DNA from 2 places in the Mesorhizobium sp. WSM3864 genome. Region 2 is predicted to be linked to the other one. Evidence: predicted binding sites of a transcription regulator. Region 2 holds the regulator's gene; the other holds the start of a gene.
The links. The regulator PhoB, encoded in region 2, activates phosphate uptake and scavenging genes when phosphate is short. The targets are predictions, from matches to a motif close to TGTCATNNANCTGTCAT.

Region 1 (7,634 bases), 120 kb from region 2:
CATTTCCCGCGCGGTCTTGCCGACGCCGGAAAACAGGATCTTGCTCGCGGGGATGCCGGCGGCCAAAGCGCGCCGCAGTTCACCTTCCGACACCACGTCGGCGCCGGCGCCTTGTCTTGCCAGGGTCTTCAGGACGGCCTGGTTGGAATTCGCCTTCATCGCGTAGCAGACCAGCGCGTCGAGACCGGCAAAAGCTTCCTTGAAGACCCGGAAATGCCTGGTCAGGGTCGCGGTCGAATAGCAGTAAAACGGCGTGCCGACGCTGGCGGCGATGTCGGGGATTGCCACATCCTCGGCGTAGAGAACGCCGTCGCGGTAGTCGAAATGGTTCACGGGGAGAGGTCCGAAAATTGGAGCGCGATGAGATCGGATGATCTCCTCGGCTCTAGAGCAAGGGGTCGAGAATGAACTTCTTGTCCTTGACCGGTTTCTCAGGCTCGGGCGGCAGCGGCTGTTTGGCTCGCTCCGCATCCTTGCGCGCCTGCACGGCAGCCTCGTAAGGCGTATCGAGGCCGCCTCTCCTGCCGCAGGCCGTGACGGTGACAACCGCCGCCAGCAGCGCGAGCGTCACCAAAATCCTGCCTCGGGTCATCGATCCATCCGTTCGAAAATGTTTTGTCCAGCCGCGCTTTTAGCCGAGTTTTCGGCGCATTGCATCCCGGCATCACGCCTTGGCGAGCCGCTTTTTCCAATAGCGGATCTGCTTCTTCACCTCCGACGGCGCGGTGCCGCCGAAGCTGGTCCGGCTCTTCACCGAATTCTGCACGGCAAGCACGGAGAAGATGCCGTCGGTGATGCCGGGATGGATCGAGCGCAGGTCCTCCAACGAGAGCTTTTCCAGCCCGACCTTCTTCTCCTCGGCGAGCGCGACGGCGCGGCCGGTGACGTGATGGGCCTCGCGGAAGGGCAGGCCGAGATTGCGCACCAGCCAGTCGGCGAGGTCGGTGGCGGTGGCGTGACCGGCGCCGGCGGCCTTCTTCATGGCGGCCGTGTTCACGGTCATGTCGCGCACCATGCCGGTGGTCGCCGCCAGCATCAGGTCGAGCGTCTCGGCGGCGTCGAAGACCGATTCCTTGTCCTCCTGCATATCCTTGCCGTAGGTCAGCGGCATGCCCTTCATCACCGTCAGCAAGCCGACCAGATGGCCGTTGATGCGGCCGGTCTTGCCGCGCACCAGTTCGGCGGCGTCGGGGTTCTTCTTCTGCGGCATGATCGAGGAGCCGGTGGAGAAGGAATCCGATAGCCGGATGAAGCCGAATTGCGGCGTCGACCAGATGATGATCTCTTCGGCCAGCCGCGACAGATGCGTGCCGCAGATCGCGGCGATCGAGAGGAATTCGAGCGCGAAGTCGCGGTCCGACACGCTGTCGAGGGAATTGCGCATCGGCTCGCGGAAGCCGAGCGCCTTCGCCGTCATATGGCGGTCGATGGAAAAGCTCGTGCCGGCCAGCGCGGCGGCGCCCAGCGGGCTTTCGTCCATGCGCTCGATGGCGTCGCGGACACGCGAGAGATCGCGGCCGAACATCTCGACATAGGCCATGCAATGATGACCGAAGGTCACCGGCTGCGCGGCCTGCATATGAGTGAAGCCGGGCATTACCGTCGCGGCGTGCTCCTCGGCGCGCTCGAGAAAGGCGGCGATGAGGTCCTTCAGCGCCTGGGCGACGCGCTGGCATTCCTCCTTGACCCAGAGTCTCAGATCGACCGCCACCTGATCGTTACGCGAGCGGGCGGTATGCAGGCGGCCGGCAGCCGGCCCGATCAGATCGGCCAGACGCGCCTCGACATTCATGTGGATGTCTTCGAGCTTGGTCGAGAATTCAAATTTCCCAGCCTCGATCTCTTTCAGGATCGTGTTCAGGCCGTGAGCGATTTTCTCTTGATCGGCCGCCGAAATAATGCCCGTTTCAGCCAACATCTCGCTGTGGGCGATCGAGCCGCGGATGTCCTGCGCGTAGAGTTTGCGGTCGAAGGCGATCGATGCGTTGATCGCTTCCATGATCGCGGCCGGACCCGAGGCAAAACGTCCGCCCCACATCTGGTTGCTGGCCTTCTTGTCGCTCATCGCTATAACCCGTGCTCCGGAGCAGTTTTTAAGAAAATGGCAGACGGCAATAAATTCTTCCCGGCCCCGCGCCTCATCCTCGCCGCGCTTGTAGCGGGCGTGCTGGCCGGCGCGGTCGCGGTATATGTCAGCGAGAGCGGTTCTGGCAACAACACGCCGGATCAGGTTGCCGCGGCCGGCACCGGCAAGGACGACATCGCCTGCAAGGCGAAGGTCGAACGGGCCAAGCAGGTTGCGGCAAAGGCAGTCGGCCAGGTCGCGGCGCTGCAGCCGGCGGATCCGCCGCAATCGCTGAAGGGCCTCGCCTTCAACGGACCCGACGGCAAGCCGACGACGATCGCCGGTCATGCCGGCAAGACGGTGCTGCTCAATCTGTGGGCGACATGGTGCGCGCCCTGCCGCGCCGAAATGCCGGCGCTCGATGCGTTGCAGAAGGAAAAGGGCGGCAACGCTTTCGAGGTCGTCGCGGTCAATGTCGACACCGGCGACGACGCCAAGCCGAAAAAGTTCCTGAAGGAGATCGGCATCGAGACGCTCGGCTACTACCGGGATGCGACGATGGGCCTGTTCAACGAGGCCAAGACGCGCGGGCTGGCGCTTGGCCTGCCGGTGACGATGCTGATCGACGGCGAAGGCTGCCTGATCGCACATATGAACGGCCCGGCGGAATGGTCGAGCCCCGACGCCAAGCGATTGGTGGAGGCCGCGCTCAGTCCGTCAAGCTGAGCGCAGCGCGGCGGCCGGCTCGAGCATCAGGATGCTGCCGCCGCGGGCCTCGACAGCATCCATGGCCGCCGGCACGCCGGTCAGCTCGCTGAAGGTTTCGATCGGGCCTGGCCTGCCGAGATAGTATCCCTGGCCGATCTCGCAGTCTTCGGCATCGAGGAAGCGCAATTCGTCCAGCGTTTCGACGCCTTCGGCCAGAACAGGCAGGCCGAGGCCGCGCCCCAGACCCAGCACGGCGCGCACGATGGCCGCGACCTGGCCATTCCTGTCGACCGACTTGATGAAGGAGCCGTCGATCTTGATCTTGTCGAAAGGGAAGGCGCGGAGATTGGAAAGCGATGAATAGCCGGTTCCAAAATCGTCCATCGCGACGCGAATACCAAGCGCCTTGACCTGCCGCAGAGTCGCCAGCGCCCGCGGCATATCCTTGATCAGCGCCGTCTCGGTCACTTCAAGCTCCAGCCGTCCGGCCGGAAGTCCCGAACGCAGCAGAATCTCGTGCACTTTGCGGCTGAAATTCGGGTTGTGGAGCTGCACCGCCGAGACATTGACGGCGATGGTCAGCGGATTTTTCCAGCGGACGGCTTCCTCGCAGGCCGTCGCCAGCACCCATTCGCCGATCTGGGCGATGGCGCCGCTGTCTTCCGCGACCGGGATGAAGACCGACGGCGGGATGTTGCCGCGCTCCGGATGATGCCAGCGGATCAAGGCCTCGAAACCGATCATCTTGCCGCTGCTGATCTCTTTTTGCGGCTGATAGACCAGCCGGAACTCGCCGCGCGCAACCGCCTGGCGCAGATCGTGCTCCATGGCGCGCCTGTCGCGCGTCTCGGCGCCCATCGAAGCTTCGAAATAGCGATAAGTGTCCTTGCCCTCGGCCTTGGCGCGGTAGAGCGCGGTGTCGGCATGGCTGACCAGCGCCGCCTGCTCGTCGGCGTCCAGCGGGAAAAGAGCAATGCCGATGCTGGCCGACACCAGTTCGCCGCCGGGCGACAACTGGCTCTCCTGGCGCAGCTTGGAAAGCACCGCCTCGGCGATGCGGCCCGCGGCCTGCGGGTCGGGAAGGTTCGGCGCAATGATGGCGAATTCGTCGCCGCCGAGGCGGGCGAGCATCTGCCCATGGCGGAGCACGCCCGAAGCGCATTGCGCCACCCTCTGCAGCACGGCGTCGCCGGCCGCATGACCGAACAGGTCGTTGACTTCCTTGAAGCGGTCGAGATCGAGAAGCATCAGCGCGAGCTGCCCGCCCTTGCCGCTTGCCGTGGCGATCTCGGCCTCGAGGCGGCTGGTGAAGCTGCGGCGATTGGCAAGCCCGGTCAGCGGATCGAAATGCGCCAGGCGAAGGATCTCCTGCTCGGCCTTCTTGCGCTCGCGCATGTCGCGGACGGCGACGACGTCGTGAGGCTTGCCGCAATAGTCGATGCTGCGGGCGATCAGCTCGACCGGGATGCGGGTGCCGTCCTGGCTGCGCAGCTCGGTTTCCTGCGCCTGGCCGCTGCCGCCGGCGATGGCTGAGGCGATGCGTTCGCCGAAGAGGTCGCCAAGCGTCATCACGTTCAGCGTGCCGGGCGCGATGCCGCTCAGCGCCGCGATGCTGTCGTTGGCGCTGACGATGCGGCTTCCGTCGCAGACGATCAGCCCCTCGACCGCCGCGTTGGCCAGGCCGTGCATGCGCTGCGCTTCCGCCTGGTGGCGTCGGAAGCGCAGGTCGATGCGGAGCGCCGCGGCCGAGAGCACCAGGATGACCAGGCTTGCCGCCGCGGCGGCAAAGGCTTGCGACATCGGCGCGATGGTGAATTTTGAGATCTCTATCGAGGAGTCCGGATAAATCGAGACCGCCGCCATGGCGATAAAATGCAGTGTGCAGATGGCCAGTGTGAGCAAGACGGCGGCAGCGATCGTCGTAAGCGTCGACGGGCGGCGCAGCACGACGAGCAGCGAAAGCGCGGCAAGCGTGACGCCCGCCGCCAGCGAAAGAGCGACGAGCAGCTCGTTCCAGACGATCCGGCCCTGGACCTCGAACGCCGCCATGCCGGTATAGTGCATCACGGCAATGCCGACGCCGAGCACGGCGCCGCCGACAAGGTAGTGATCAATGCCGCCGCGGATGGTGGCGATCCACATTCCGGCCGCTGTCAGAACTACGGAGGCAGCCAGCGAAAGGGCGGAAAGCTCCGCGTTATAGGCGTTGGGTATTCCCGGCGTGAAGGCGATCATGGCGACGAAGTGCGTCGCCCAGATGCCAAATCCGGTCGCCGTGGCTGCAATCAACAGCCATGCGTAGCGATTTCGACTGGTCGATTGCTCGACATGGCGAAGAAGATTGACCGCCGAGAAAGAAGAAATTCCGCAGATGAGCGCCGCAAGCGCGACCAACCTCAGATCGTGCTCGTGCACGATGCAATTATAGACGGTCAACATTTGGCCCCACCTGATCTTCCCGCATCAATCAAGTTAAGATTGCTTAAGGCCCGACGGCTAAAGAATCGATTAGTGGACCTGCAACCGACGCGTGTGTCTCGGGTTGTAAGGGCGGATAAGGTTAGGCCGGCTGTCGCACACGCGCTCAATCCTAAGCCGGCAAGCAATCTGCCCGGCCGTGACTGATGCACGTTATTTTAGGATCAGTTGATGTTCATCGACGCATAACAAAACCGTTGTCCGATTGTCATGCGCAACACATACTGGTTTCTGCGGAAGCCCCCCTTTCGCCAATCACAACGGGAGATGAAAACATGAAGCTCTTCGGCTTCGCGGCAGGTGTTGCCGCTACCTTGACCCTGCTTTCCACCACGTCCGCTTTCGCTGTCACGCAGATCAGCTGGTGGCATGCGATGACGGGCGCCAATGCGGAAGTCGTCGACAAGATCTCGAAGGACTTCAACGCCAGCCAAAGCGACTACCAGATCGTTCCGGTCTTCAAGGGCACCTATCCCGAGACGCTGAATGCAGGCATCGCCGCGTTCCGCGCCGGCCAGGCGCCGGACATCATCCAGGTGTTCGATGTCGGCACCGGCGTCATGATGGCGGCAGAGAGCGCGATCAAACCCGTGGCCGAAGTTTTGACGGGCGCGGGGATGACGTTCGATAAGAGCCAGTATCTGCCCGGCATAGTCGGCTACTATTCGAAGCCGGACGGCACCATGTTGTCTTTCCCTTACAATTCCTCCTCGCCGATCCTCTACTACAACAAGGACATCTTTCAGAAGGCCGGCCTCGACGTGAACAACCCGCCTAAGACCTGGAACGAGGTCTGGGAAGCGGCGAAGAAGATCAAGGCGAGCGGCGCGGCCCCTTGCGGCTACACCTCGACCTGGCTGACCTGGATCCATCTGGAAAATTTTGCCGCCTGGAATAATGTTTCCTGGGCGACCCAGCAGAACGGACTGGCCGGCGGCGACGTCGAGCTCAAGATCAATGCGCCGATTTTCGTCAACCACTTTCAGGCGCTGGCTGACCTCGCTAAGGATGGCACTTTCAAATATGGCGGGCGCACCTCCGAGGCCAAGCAGATATTCCTCGCCGGGGAATGCGGCATCTTTACCGAGTCCTCGGGCGGGCTCGGCGATATCGTCAAGTCGGGCATGAACTACGGCATCGGCCAACTGCCGTATGACAGCGATGCCAAGGGCGCGCCGCAGAACACGACGCCCGGCGGCGCAAGCCTCTGGGTTTTCAGCGGCAAATCCGATGCGGAGTACAAGGGCGTCGCGGCCTTTTTCGCCTATCTCTCCAAGACCGAGGTGCAGGAATATCTGCACCAGAAGTCGGGCTACCTGCCGGTGACGCTGGCGGCCTATGAGGCGACCAAGAAGTCCGGCTTCTACGACAAGAACCCGGGCCGCGAGACACCGATCCTGCAGATGACCGGCAAGGCGCCGACCGAGAATTCGAAGGGTGTGCGCCTGCCCAATCTGCCGCAGGTGCGCGATATCCAGAACGAGGAGTTCGAGAAGATGCTGGCCGGCCAGGAAACGGCTCAGCAGGCGCTCGACAATGCCGTCTCGCGCGGCAACGCGGCGATCAAGGACGCTTTGGGCAACTAGACCTGGCCGAGATGAAACGTCGCCCGCGCGGATCCGCGCGGGCGATCCTTGCTTGACGAGGAAACCAAGCTGACCCCGCGCGTCGTTTTCCCCCACAAAGTTCTGCCTTACCTGCTTGTGGCGCCGCAACTCGCCATAACACTGGTTTTCTTCTACTGGCCGGCCGGGCAGGCGCTCTACCAGTCCATGCTCAGGCAGGATCCATTCGGGCTGAAGAGCAAGTTCGTCTGGTTTGCCAATTTCCGCAAAGTGCTTGCCGACCCGGCCTATCTCAACTCGATCAAGGTAACGGTGGTATTTTCGCTTGCCACCGCAATCGTGGCCATGGCCGTGGCGTTGCTGCTCGCCGTAATGGCGGAAAAAGTGGTGCGCGGGAAAGCGCTCTACCGCACGCTGATGATCTGGCCCTATGCGGTGGCGCCGGCGATCGCCGGCATGTTGTGGCTGTTCCTGTTCAACCCTTCGATCGGCTCGCTATCCTACGTGCTGAGAAGTCTCGGTATAGCCTGGGACCCGTTGCTCAACGGCAGTCACGCCATGATCCTTTTGGTTTCCGCCGCCGCTTGGAAGCAGATCAGCTACAATTTCCTGTTCTTCGTCGCCGGGCTGCAGGCGGTGCCGAAGACGCTGATCGAGGCGGCGGCGATCGACGGCGCCCGCGAGACCAAGCGTTTCTGGACCATCATCTTCCCGCTGCTCGCGCCGACGACCTTCTTCCTGCTGGTCGTCAACACTGTCTATGCCCTGTTCGACACGTTCGGCATCGTCCATGCCGTCACCGGCGGCGGACCGGGCAA
Region 2 (7,634 bases):
GCGCATTGGCGGGAAGCCAGCCATCGGTATAGGCCTCGCCGACATTCTTGATCTTGCCGCTGTCCATGGCTTCTTTCAGCACTTCCATCGAGCCGGAGAACAGGAAATCGGCGTTCGGGTCGGCGCCCGAGCCCTTGATGAAGACGTAATTGCCCTCGGGCTTGGCCTTGAACACCTCGCGGGCCTGCATGCGGCCGACTTCCTTGTTGTCGAAGGTCAGATAGAACACGTCCTTGTTCTCGATCAGGCGGTCGTAGCCGACGACCGGAATGCCTTCGTCGAGTGCCTTCTGCACCGCCGGTCCGATCGCCGAGGCGTCCTGCGCCAGGATGATCAGCGCATTGGCGCCCTGCGAGATCAGGCTTTCGACGTCGGTCAGCTGCTTGCCTGGATTGGACTGTGCGTCGGCGGATATATACTTGTCGCCCGCGGCCTCGATCGCCTTCTTCATCGCCGCTTCGTCGGTCTTCCAGCGCTCTTCCTGGAAATTGGACCACGAAACGCCGATCACCTTGTCCTTCGCCTCGGCGACCGACGCCAACGTCAACGACATGGCGACGCCCGCCAGCATGGCGGCTGCGAATCTCTTCATGATATCCTCCCTGCGCCCCTCGCGGCGCGACCCAGATTGGCCCGAAGACCATGCAAAGGCTTTTTTTCGAGCCTCGAAAAAATACTGATCCAAGGCTAGGGCGCTGTCAACTGCAATTCTGACGGTTTTTGACGTGTCGCGTACTTTTTTTCGAGACCCGTAATAAATAATGACAGTGCCGACCGCTTCTGCCACTATCGGGGAACAGTTCGGAGGAGGCGCAGCCCGCGTCCACCGAAACTTGTAAAAACCCGGACGGTTCGGGTGCCGGCGTCCGGGTGAATCGATCTGGCGCGTCGCCGGGTCCTGTGCATGATCGAGAGGCCGCGCTGACTGGGAGGAGAAAAAATGTCGGTCGGAATCCGCCACGACGATCTGCGCCGGCGCAACCGCGCCATGGTGCTCTCGGCCTTGCGCCGGGCCGGCCAGCCGTCGCGCACGGAAATCGCCGCGACCACCGGGCTCAGCCATTCGACCATTTCGGCGATCTCTTCCGACCTGATCCAGGAAGGCATCCTGGCCGAGAGCAAGCCGAGCGAGACCGCGTCTCTGAAGCGCGGCCGGCCACAGGTGGGCCTCGCGCTCAAGCCTGAGGCGGCAGCGGTGGTAACGGTGGTGCTGTCGCTCAATTTCCTCTCGGTCGCCGTTATCGATTATGCGGGCCAGGTCATCGCCGAGGAGCAGCGCCGCCTCGATACGCTCACCATGCCGCGCGACGAGCTGATCGGCGAATGCTTGGCGATCGTGCGGCGCCGGCTGGACGATCCGGACCTCGACGTCGGCAGCGTCGCCCGCATCGCCATGGGCATCCAGGGCATCACCGATTCCCATGCCCGCGCCATGCTATGGTCGCCGATCACGCCGCTGACCGACATTCCCTTCGCCGACATCCTGGAAAAGGAATTCGGCATTCCGGCCACCATGGAAAACGACTGTAACATGATGGCGGTGGCGCTGCAGTGGCGCGATCCCGACCGCTATCGCGACAATTTCATCGCCATCCTGCTCTCGCACGGCATCGGCATGGGCCTGGTGCTGAAGGGCGAGCTGTTCACCGGCACGCATTCTTCCGGCGGCGAGTTCGGCCACATGATCCATCGTCCGGGCGGCGCGCTTTGCCGTTGCGGACGCCGCGGCTGCGTCGAAGCCTATGCCGGCAACTACGCCATCTGGCGCAGCGCCATGAAGATGAGCGAGAACGCCGAGCCGGTCGATGTCGGCGACGCCGACATGCGGGCGCTCGCGGCCAAGGCGCGCGAGACGGATGGCCCGGAGCGCGAGGCCTATCGCCGGGCCGGGGAGGCGCTGGGCTTCGGCCTCGGCAGCCTGTTCGCGCTGATCGACCCAGCGCCGGTCGCCATGGTCGGCGTCAGCGCCGCCGCCTTCGACCTGATCGAGCCGGCGCTGCGCGAGGCGATCGGCCAGACTGCCGGTGGCCAGCATTCAAATTCGATCTCCTTCGATACTGAGCCGAACGAATTGCCGCTGATCCGCGAGGGCTGCGCCATGCGCGCGCTGACCTTCGTCGACCAGGAGATTTTCGCCCCGGGCGTGCAGGCAAGAGCGGGCAAGAACGTGGCCTGAGCAGCTTCGATAGCGATCGTTGGCTTCTGTGGGTCCTGCAGACGCCGGAGATTAGCGAAGGCCCCGCAGCTTCGTCATTCCAGGGCGGAGCAGGAGCGAAGCTCCGTCGCGGAGACCCTGGAATCCATGCCATTACCTCAATCGTCGGATGAGCGGAGCAGAATTTCTGCACCGCCGCGGCGCGTGGAAGTCGCGTGGATCGTCGGGTCTGCGCCGCGTCGCGACGCTTCGTGCTCCGCCCGTGGACGGCGAAGCACCAGCGTCTCGATAACCCGCCAGCGCAGATAGAACCCGTCAGACCTTCGGTGCCCTGGATCTAGTCTTCCCTGATCGCGTAGCCCGCCCCGCGAATGGTGCGGATCACATCGGGCATCCGGCCGTTGTTGACCGCCTTGCGCAGGCGTCCGACATGCACGTCCACGGTGCGCTCGTCGATATAGATCGTCTCGCCCCAGACATTGTCGAGCAGCTGGCTGCGCGAGAACACCCGGCCGGGATGCCGCATCATGAATTCCAGCAGCCTGAACTCGGTCGGGCCGAGCCGGATCTCGCTCTTCTTGCGGTAGACGCGATGCGATTCGCGATCGAGCACGATGTCGCCGACCTTGAGCACGCTGGACAGCACCTCCGGCTTGGCGCGGCGCAGCAGCGCCTTGACCCTGGCCATGAATTCCGGCGTCGAGAACGGCTTGACCAGATAGTCGTCGGCGCCGGTCGAGAGGCCGCGCACCCTGTCGCTTTCCTCGCCGCGCGCGGTCAGCATGATGATCGGCAGGCGTTCGGTCTCGGGCCGCATCCTGAGGCGCCGGCAAAGCTCGATGCCGGACACCGCCGGCACCATCCAGTCGAGCACCAGAAGGTCGGGCACATTCTCCTGCAGGCGGATCTCGGCCTCGTCGCCGCGCGTCACCACCTCGACCTGATAGCCCTCGGATTCGAGGTTGTAGCGGAGCAGCACCCCCAGCGGTTCCTCGTCCTCCACCACCATGATGCGTGGCGCGATCATTTAGCAGGCACCTTCGCTGTCAGGCCGCCGGCGCCGACATCGCCGTCTCGTCCTGCTTAGGACGATTCGCAGGCAATTGCGTGCCGGTCAGCACATAGTAGGCGTTCTCGGCGATGTTGGTGACGTGGTCGCCTATGCGCTCCAGATTCTTGGCGCAGAACAACAGATGCGTGCAAGCCGTGATGTTGCGCGGATCCTCCATCATGTAGGTCAGGAGCTCGCGGAAGACGGAGGTGTATTTGACGTCGATGCGCTCGTCGTCGTTGCGGAGCTTGGCGAGCGCCGTGGCGTCGCCGGCCGTGTATTCCTCGATCACGCCCTGCACTTGGATCAGCACCAGCTGCGCCATCGAATCGATGGAGTGCGAAAGGTCGCGCGGCGCGGCGCTGATGCCGACCGAGCCGACGCGCTTAGCGATGTTCTTGGCAAGGTCGCCGATGCGCTCGAGATCGCCGGCCATCCGGATGGCGCCAACGACGCTGCGCAGGTCGTCGGCCATCGGCTGGCGTTTGGCGATCAGCGTGATGGCGCGATCGTCGAGCTCGCGCTGGCGCGCGTCCATGATGGCATCGTCGGAGACCACGCGCTGCGCCAGCGCGTTGTCGGAATTCAGCAGAGCCTTGGTCGACGCGCCGACCATCGAGCCGGCAAGATCGCCCATGTCGCGGATGAGCTGGCTGATCTGCCTCAGATCCTCGTCGAAGGAAGCGACCGTATGGGCCATGGTTATGTCCTCGTATGAACTCAGCCGAAGCGGCCGGTGATGTAGTCCTGCGTGCGCTTCTCGCGGGGCGAGGTGAAAATCTTTTCGGTCCGGTCGAATTCGATCAGCTCGCCGAGATACATGAACGCCGTCTGCCGCGAGACGCGCGCCGCCTGCTGCATGTTGTGGGTGACGATCACGATCGTGTAGTCGGCCTGCAGCTCGTCGATCAGCTCCTCGATCTTGGCGGTCGAGAGCGGATCGAGCGCCGATGCCGGCTCGTCCAGCAGGATGACCTCCGGCTTCACCGCCACCGTGCGGGCGATGCAGAGCCGCTGCTGCTGGCCGCCCGAAAGGCTCTGGCCGCTGGCGTTGAGCTTGTCCTTGACCTCGTTCCACAGCGCGGCGCGCTTCAGCGCCTGTTCGACGCGATTGTCCATCTCGGCCTTGCTTATCTTCTCATACAGCCTGACGCCGAAGGCGATGTTCTCGTAGATCGACATCGGGAACGGCGTCGGCTTCTGGAACACCATGCCGATCTTGGTCCTGAGCAGGTTGAGGTCCTGCGAGCGGTCGAGGATGTTCTTGCCGTCGAGCAGCACCTGGCCTTCGGCGCTCTGCTTCGGGTAGAGCTCGTAGATGCGGTTGAGCACGCGCAGCAGCGTCGACTTTCCGCAGCCCGAAGGTCCGATGAAGGCGGTGACGCTGCGCTCGGGCAGCGACAGGTTGATGTCCTTCAGCGCCTTCGACTGGCCATAGTAGAAGTTGAGGTTCTTGACTTCGATCTTGGCCTTCTCGGCGGTCGTCTCGGCTACGTTCAGGTCGGTGGACAACATCGGTTTCATCTGTCCTCTCTGCGTCCGGTAAGGCTGCGGGCGAAGATGCTCAGCCCGAGAACCGTCAGGGTGATTATCAGTGCGCCCGTCCAGGCCAGTTGCTGCCATTCCTCATAAGGGCTCAGCGCAAACTGGAAGATGGTCACCGGCAGGCTGGCCATCGGCGCGTTGAGATTGCTCGACCAGAACTGGTTGTTGAGCGCTGTGAAGAGCAGCGGCGCCGTCTCGCCCGAAATGCGGGCGATCGCCAGCAATATGCCGGTGACGATGCCGGACAATGCGGCGCGATAGGCGACCGAGCGGATCACCACCCAGCGCGGCGCGCCGATGGCGGTGCCAGCCTCGCGCAGCGCGTTGGGCACAAGGTTCAGCATGTCCTCGGTGGTGCGCACTACCACGGGGATCACCAGGATCGACAGCGCCACCGCGCCGGCGATCGCCGAGAAATGACCCATCGGCCGCACCATCAGCTCGTAGACGAACAGGCCGACGATGATCGACGGCGCCGACAACAGGATGTCGTTGATGAAGCGCACCACCGTGGTGAGGCGCGAGAAGCGCCCGTACTCGGCCATATAGGTTCCGGCGAGCACGCCGATCGGCGTGCCGACGACGATGCCGATGACGGTCATCACGATGCTGCCGTAGATGGCGTTGAGCAGGCCGCCGGCGTCGCCGGGCGGCGGTGTCATTTGCGTGAACACCGAAAGCGAGAGCCCCGAGAGTCCCTTATAGAGAAGGGCGCCGAGGATCAGCGCCAGCCAGACGAGGCCAATGCCCGCCGCTATGGTGCAGAGCGCCATCATCACGGCGTTCTTGCGCTTGCGGCTTCGGTGGAGCGATGCGACTGTCGACATCGGTCAGGCTCCCGTGCGGCTATCGATGCGCAACAGCATGTAGCGTGCGAGCGCGAGGATGATGAAGGTGATGATGAACAGGATCAGTCCGAGCGCCACCAGTGAGGACGTGTAAAGCTCGCCGTCGGCTTCGGTGAATTCGTTGGCGATGGTCGCCGAGATCGTCGTGCCGGGCGCAAACAGCGAGGCGCTGATGCGGTGCGCGTTGCCGATGACGAAGGTGACGGCCATCGTCTCGCCGAGCGCGCGGCCAAGACCGAGCATGACGCCGCCCATGATGCCGACCCGCGTATAGGGGATGACCACACGCCGGGTCACTTCCCAGGTCGTGCAGCCGATGCCGTAGGCCGATTCCTTCAGCACCGCTGGCACCGTGTCGAACACGTCCTTGGTGATCGAGGTGATGAAGGGCAGCACCATGATGGCCAGGATCAGCGACGACGTCAGCAGGCCGATGCCGTAGGGCGGACCGGCAAACAGGCTGGCGAGACCCGGTATGCCGTGGAAAAGATTGATGATGAACGGCTGTACCGTCGTCTGCAGGAATGGCGCGAAGACGAACAGGCCCCAGATGCCGTAGATGATCGAGGGAATGCCGGCGAGCAGCTCGACCGCGATGCCGATCGGGCGCCTGAGCGGGCGCGGGCAGAGCTCGGTCAGGAAGACGGCGATGCCGATGCCGATCGGCACGGCAATGAGGATGGCGATGGCTGAGGTGACGACGGTGCCGTAGATGGGCGCGAGCGCGCCGAAATTCTCGGTCACCGGATTCCAGGATTCAGTGGTCAGGAAGGAGAAGCCGAACTTCGACAGCGCCTCCCACGAGCCGGCGATCAGCGAGACCGCGACGCCGCCCAGAAGAACCAGCACGAGTATGGCGGAGAGACGCGTGACCGTTCGGAAGATCGTGTCGGTCAGGGCGAAGCGGCGCACCGTCGCTTCCCTGGTCCGTATGGCGGACGATGTCACGGCTTCGGAAACGGCTGTCATTTCGCCCCTCGCATTTCGAAAGAGACAGGAGGGCGCTGGAGGCGCCCTCCTTATTCCGTAGGAATTACATGCCGGAGTAGAGCGGCTTGCCGTTGCTGTCGACGATGTCCTTGCTCCACATTTCCTCGACGCTCTTCACGACCGCGTCGGGCATCGGAACATAGTCCAGCTCGGCGGCCATGTCGTCGCCCTTGGCGTAGGACCAGGCGAAGAACTTGAGCGCTTCGGTGGTGGCCGCAGCATCGTCGGGCTTCTGGTAGACGAGGATCCAGGTCGCGGAGGTCATCGGCCAGCTTTCAGCACCAGCCTGGTTGGCCAGAATGACGCCGTAGCCAGGCTTGGAGCTCCAGTCGGCATTGGCTGCAGCGGCCGAGAACGCGGCAGCGGTCGGCTCTACCTTCTTGCCGTCCTTATTGATCAGGTCGGTATAGGTGAGCTTGTTCTGCTTGGCATAGGCATACTCGACATAGCCGATCGCGCCACCGGTCTGCGCGACGTTGTTGGCGACGCCTTCGTTGCCCTTGGCGCCGATGCCCACCGGCCACTCGAGCGCGGTATTGACGCCGACCTTCGACTTCCAGTCGGCGCTGACTTCGGCCAGATAGTAGCTGAAGTTGAACGTGGTGCCCGAGCCGTCCGAACGGTGCACGACCGCGATCGCCTGGTCGGGCAGCTTGACGTCGGGGTTGAGCTTCTTGATCGCCTCGTCGTTCCAGTTGGTGATCTTGCCGACGAAGATGTCGGCCAGCGTCGGGCCGTCGAGCACCAGTTCGCCCGGCTTGACACCTTCGAGGTTGACGACCGGAACGATGCCGCCCATCACCATCGGGAACTGCGCGAGCCCGGTCGACTTGAGATCCTCGCCCTTGAGCGGCGCGTCCGAGGCGCCGAAGGTCACGGTCTTGGCCTTGATCTGCTTGATGCCGCCGCCGGAGCCGATCGACTGATAGTTGAGACCGATGCCGGTCTCCTTCTTGTAGGCGTCGGCCCACTTGGCATAGATCGGATAGGGGAAGGTAGCGCCGGCACCGGAGATGTCGGCCGCCATAGCGGCGGAGAGGGAAAG

Region 1: the regulator PhoB is predicted to act here: its motif matches at 5,447-5,463, upstream of ugpB (sn-glycerol-3-phosphate ABC transporter substrate-binding protein UgpB).

The regions. Positions count from the first base shown of each region.
Region 1 is NZ_NSGD01000004.1:461,429-469,062, forward strand. It holds gene lysA (diaminopimelate decarboxylase) at 1-333, opposite strand, end outside; gene CK215_RS12630 (lipoprotein) at 386-592, opposite strand; gene argH (argininosuccinate lyase) at 665-2,065, opposite strand; gene CK215_RS12640 (TlpA disulfide reductase family protein) at 2,102-2,791, shown strand; gene CK215_RS12645 (EAL domain-containing protein) at 2,783-5,212, opposite strand; gene ugpB (sn-glycerol-3-phosphate ABC transporter substrate-binding protein UgpB) at 5,527-6,837, shown strand; gene ugpA (sn-glycerol-3-phosphate ABC transporter permease UgpA) at 6,907-7,634, shown strand, end outside.
Region 2 is NZ_NSGD01000004.1:337,120-344,753, reverse strand. It holds gene xylF (D-xylose ABC transporter substrate-binding protein) at 1-592, opposite strand, end outside; gene CK215_RS12045 (ROK family transcriptional regulator) at 941-2,176, shown strand; gene phoB (phosphate regulon transcriptional regulator PhoB) at 2,493-3,182, opposite strand; gene phoU (phosphate signaling complex protein PhoU) at 3,202-3,906, opposite strand; gene pstB (phosphate ABC transporter ATP-binding protein PstB) at 3,927-4,730, opposite strand; gene pstA (phosphate ABC transporter permease PstA) at 4,727-5,578, opposite strand; gene pstC (phosphate ABC transporter permease subunit PstC) at 5,582-6,568, opposite strand; gene pstS (phosphate ABC transporter substrate-binding protein PstS) at 6,633-7,634, opposite strand, start outside.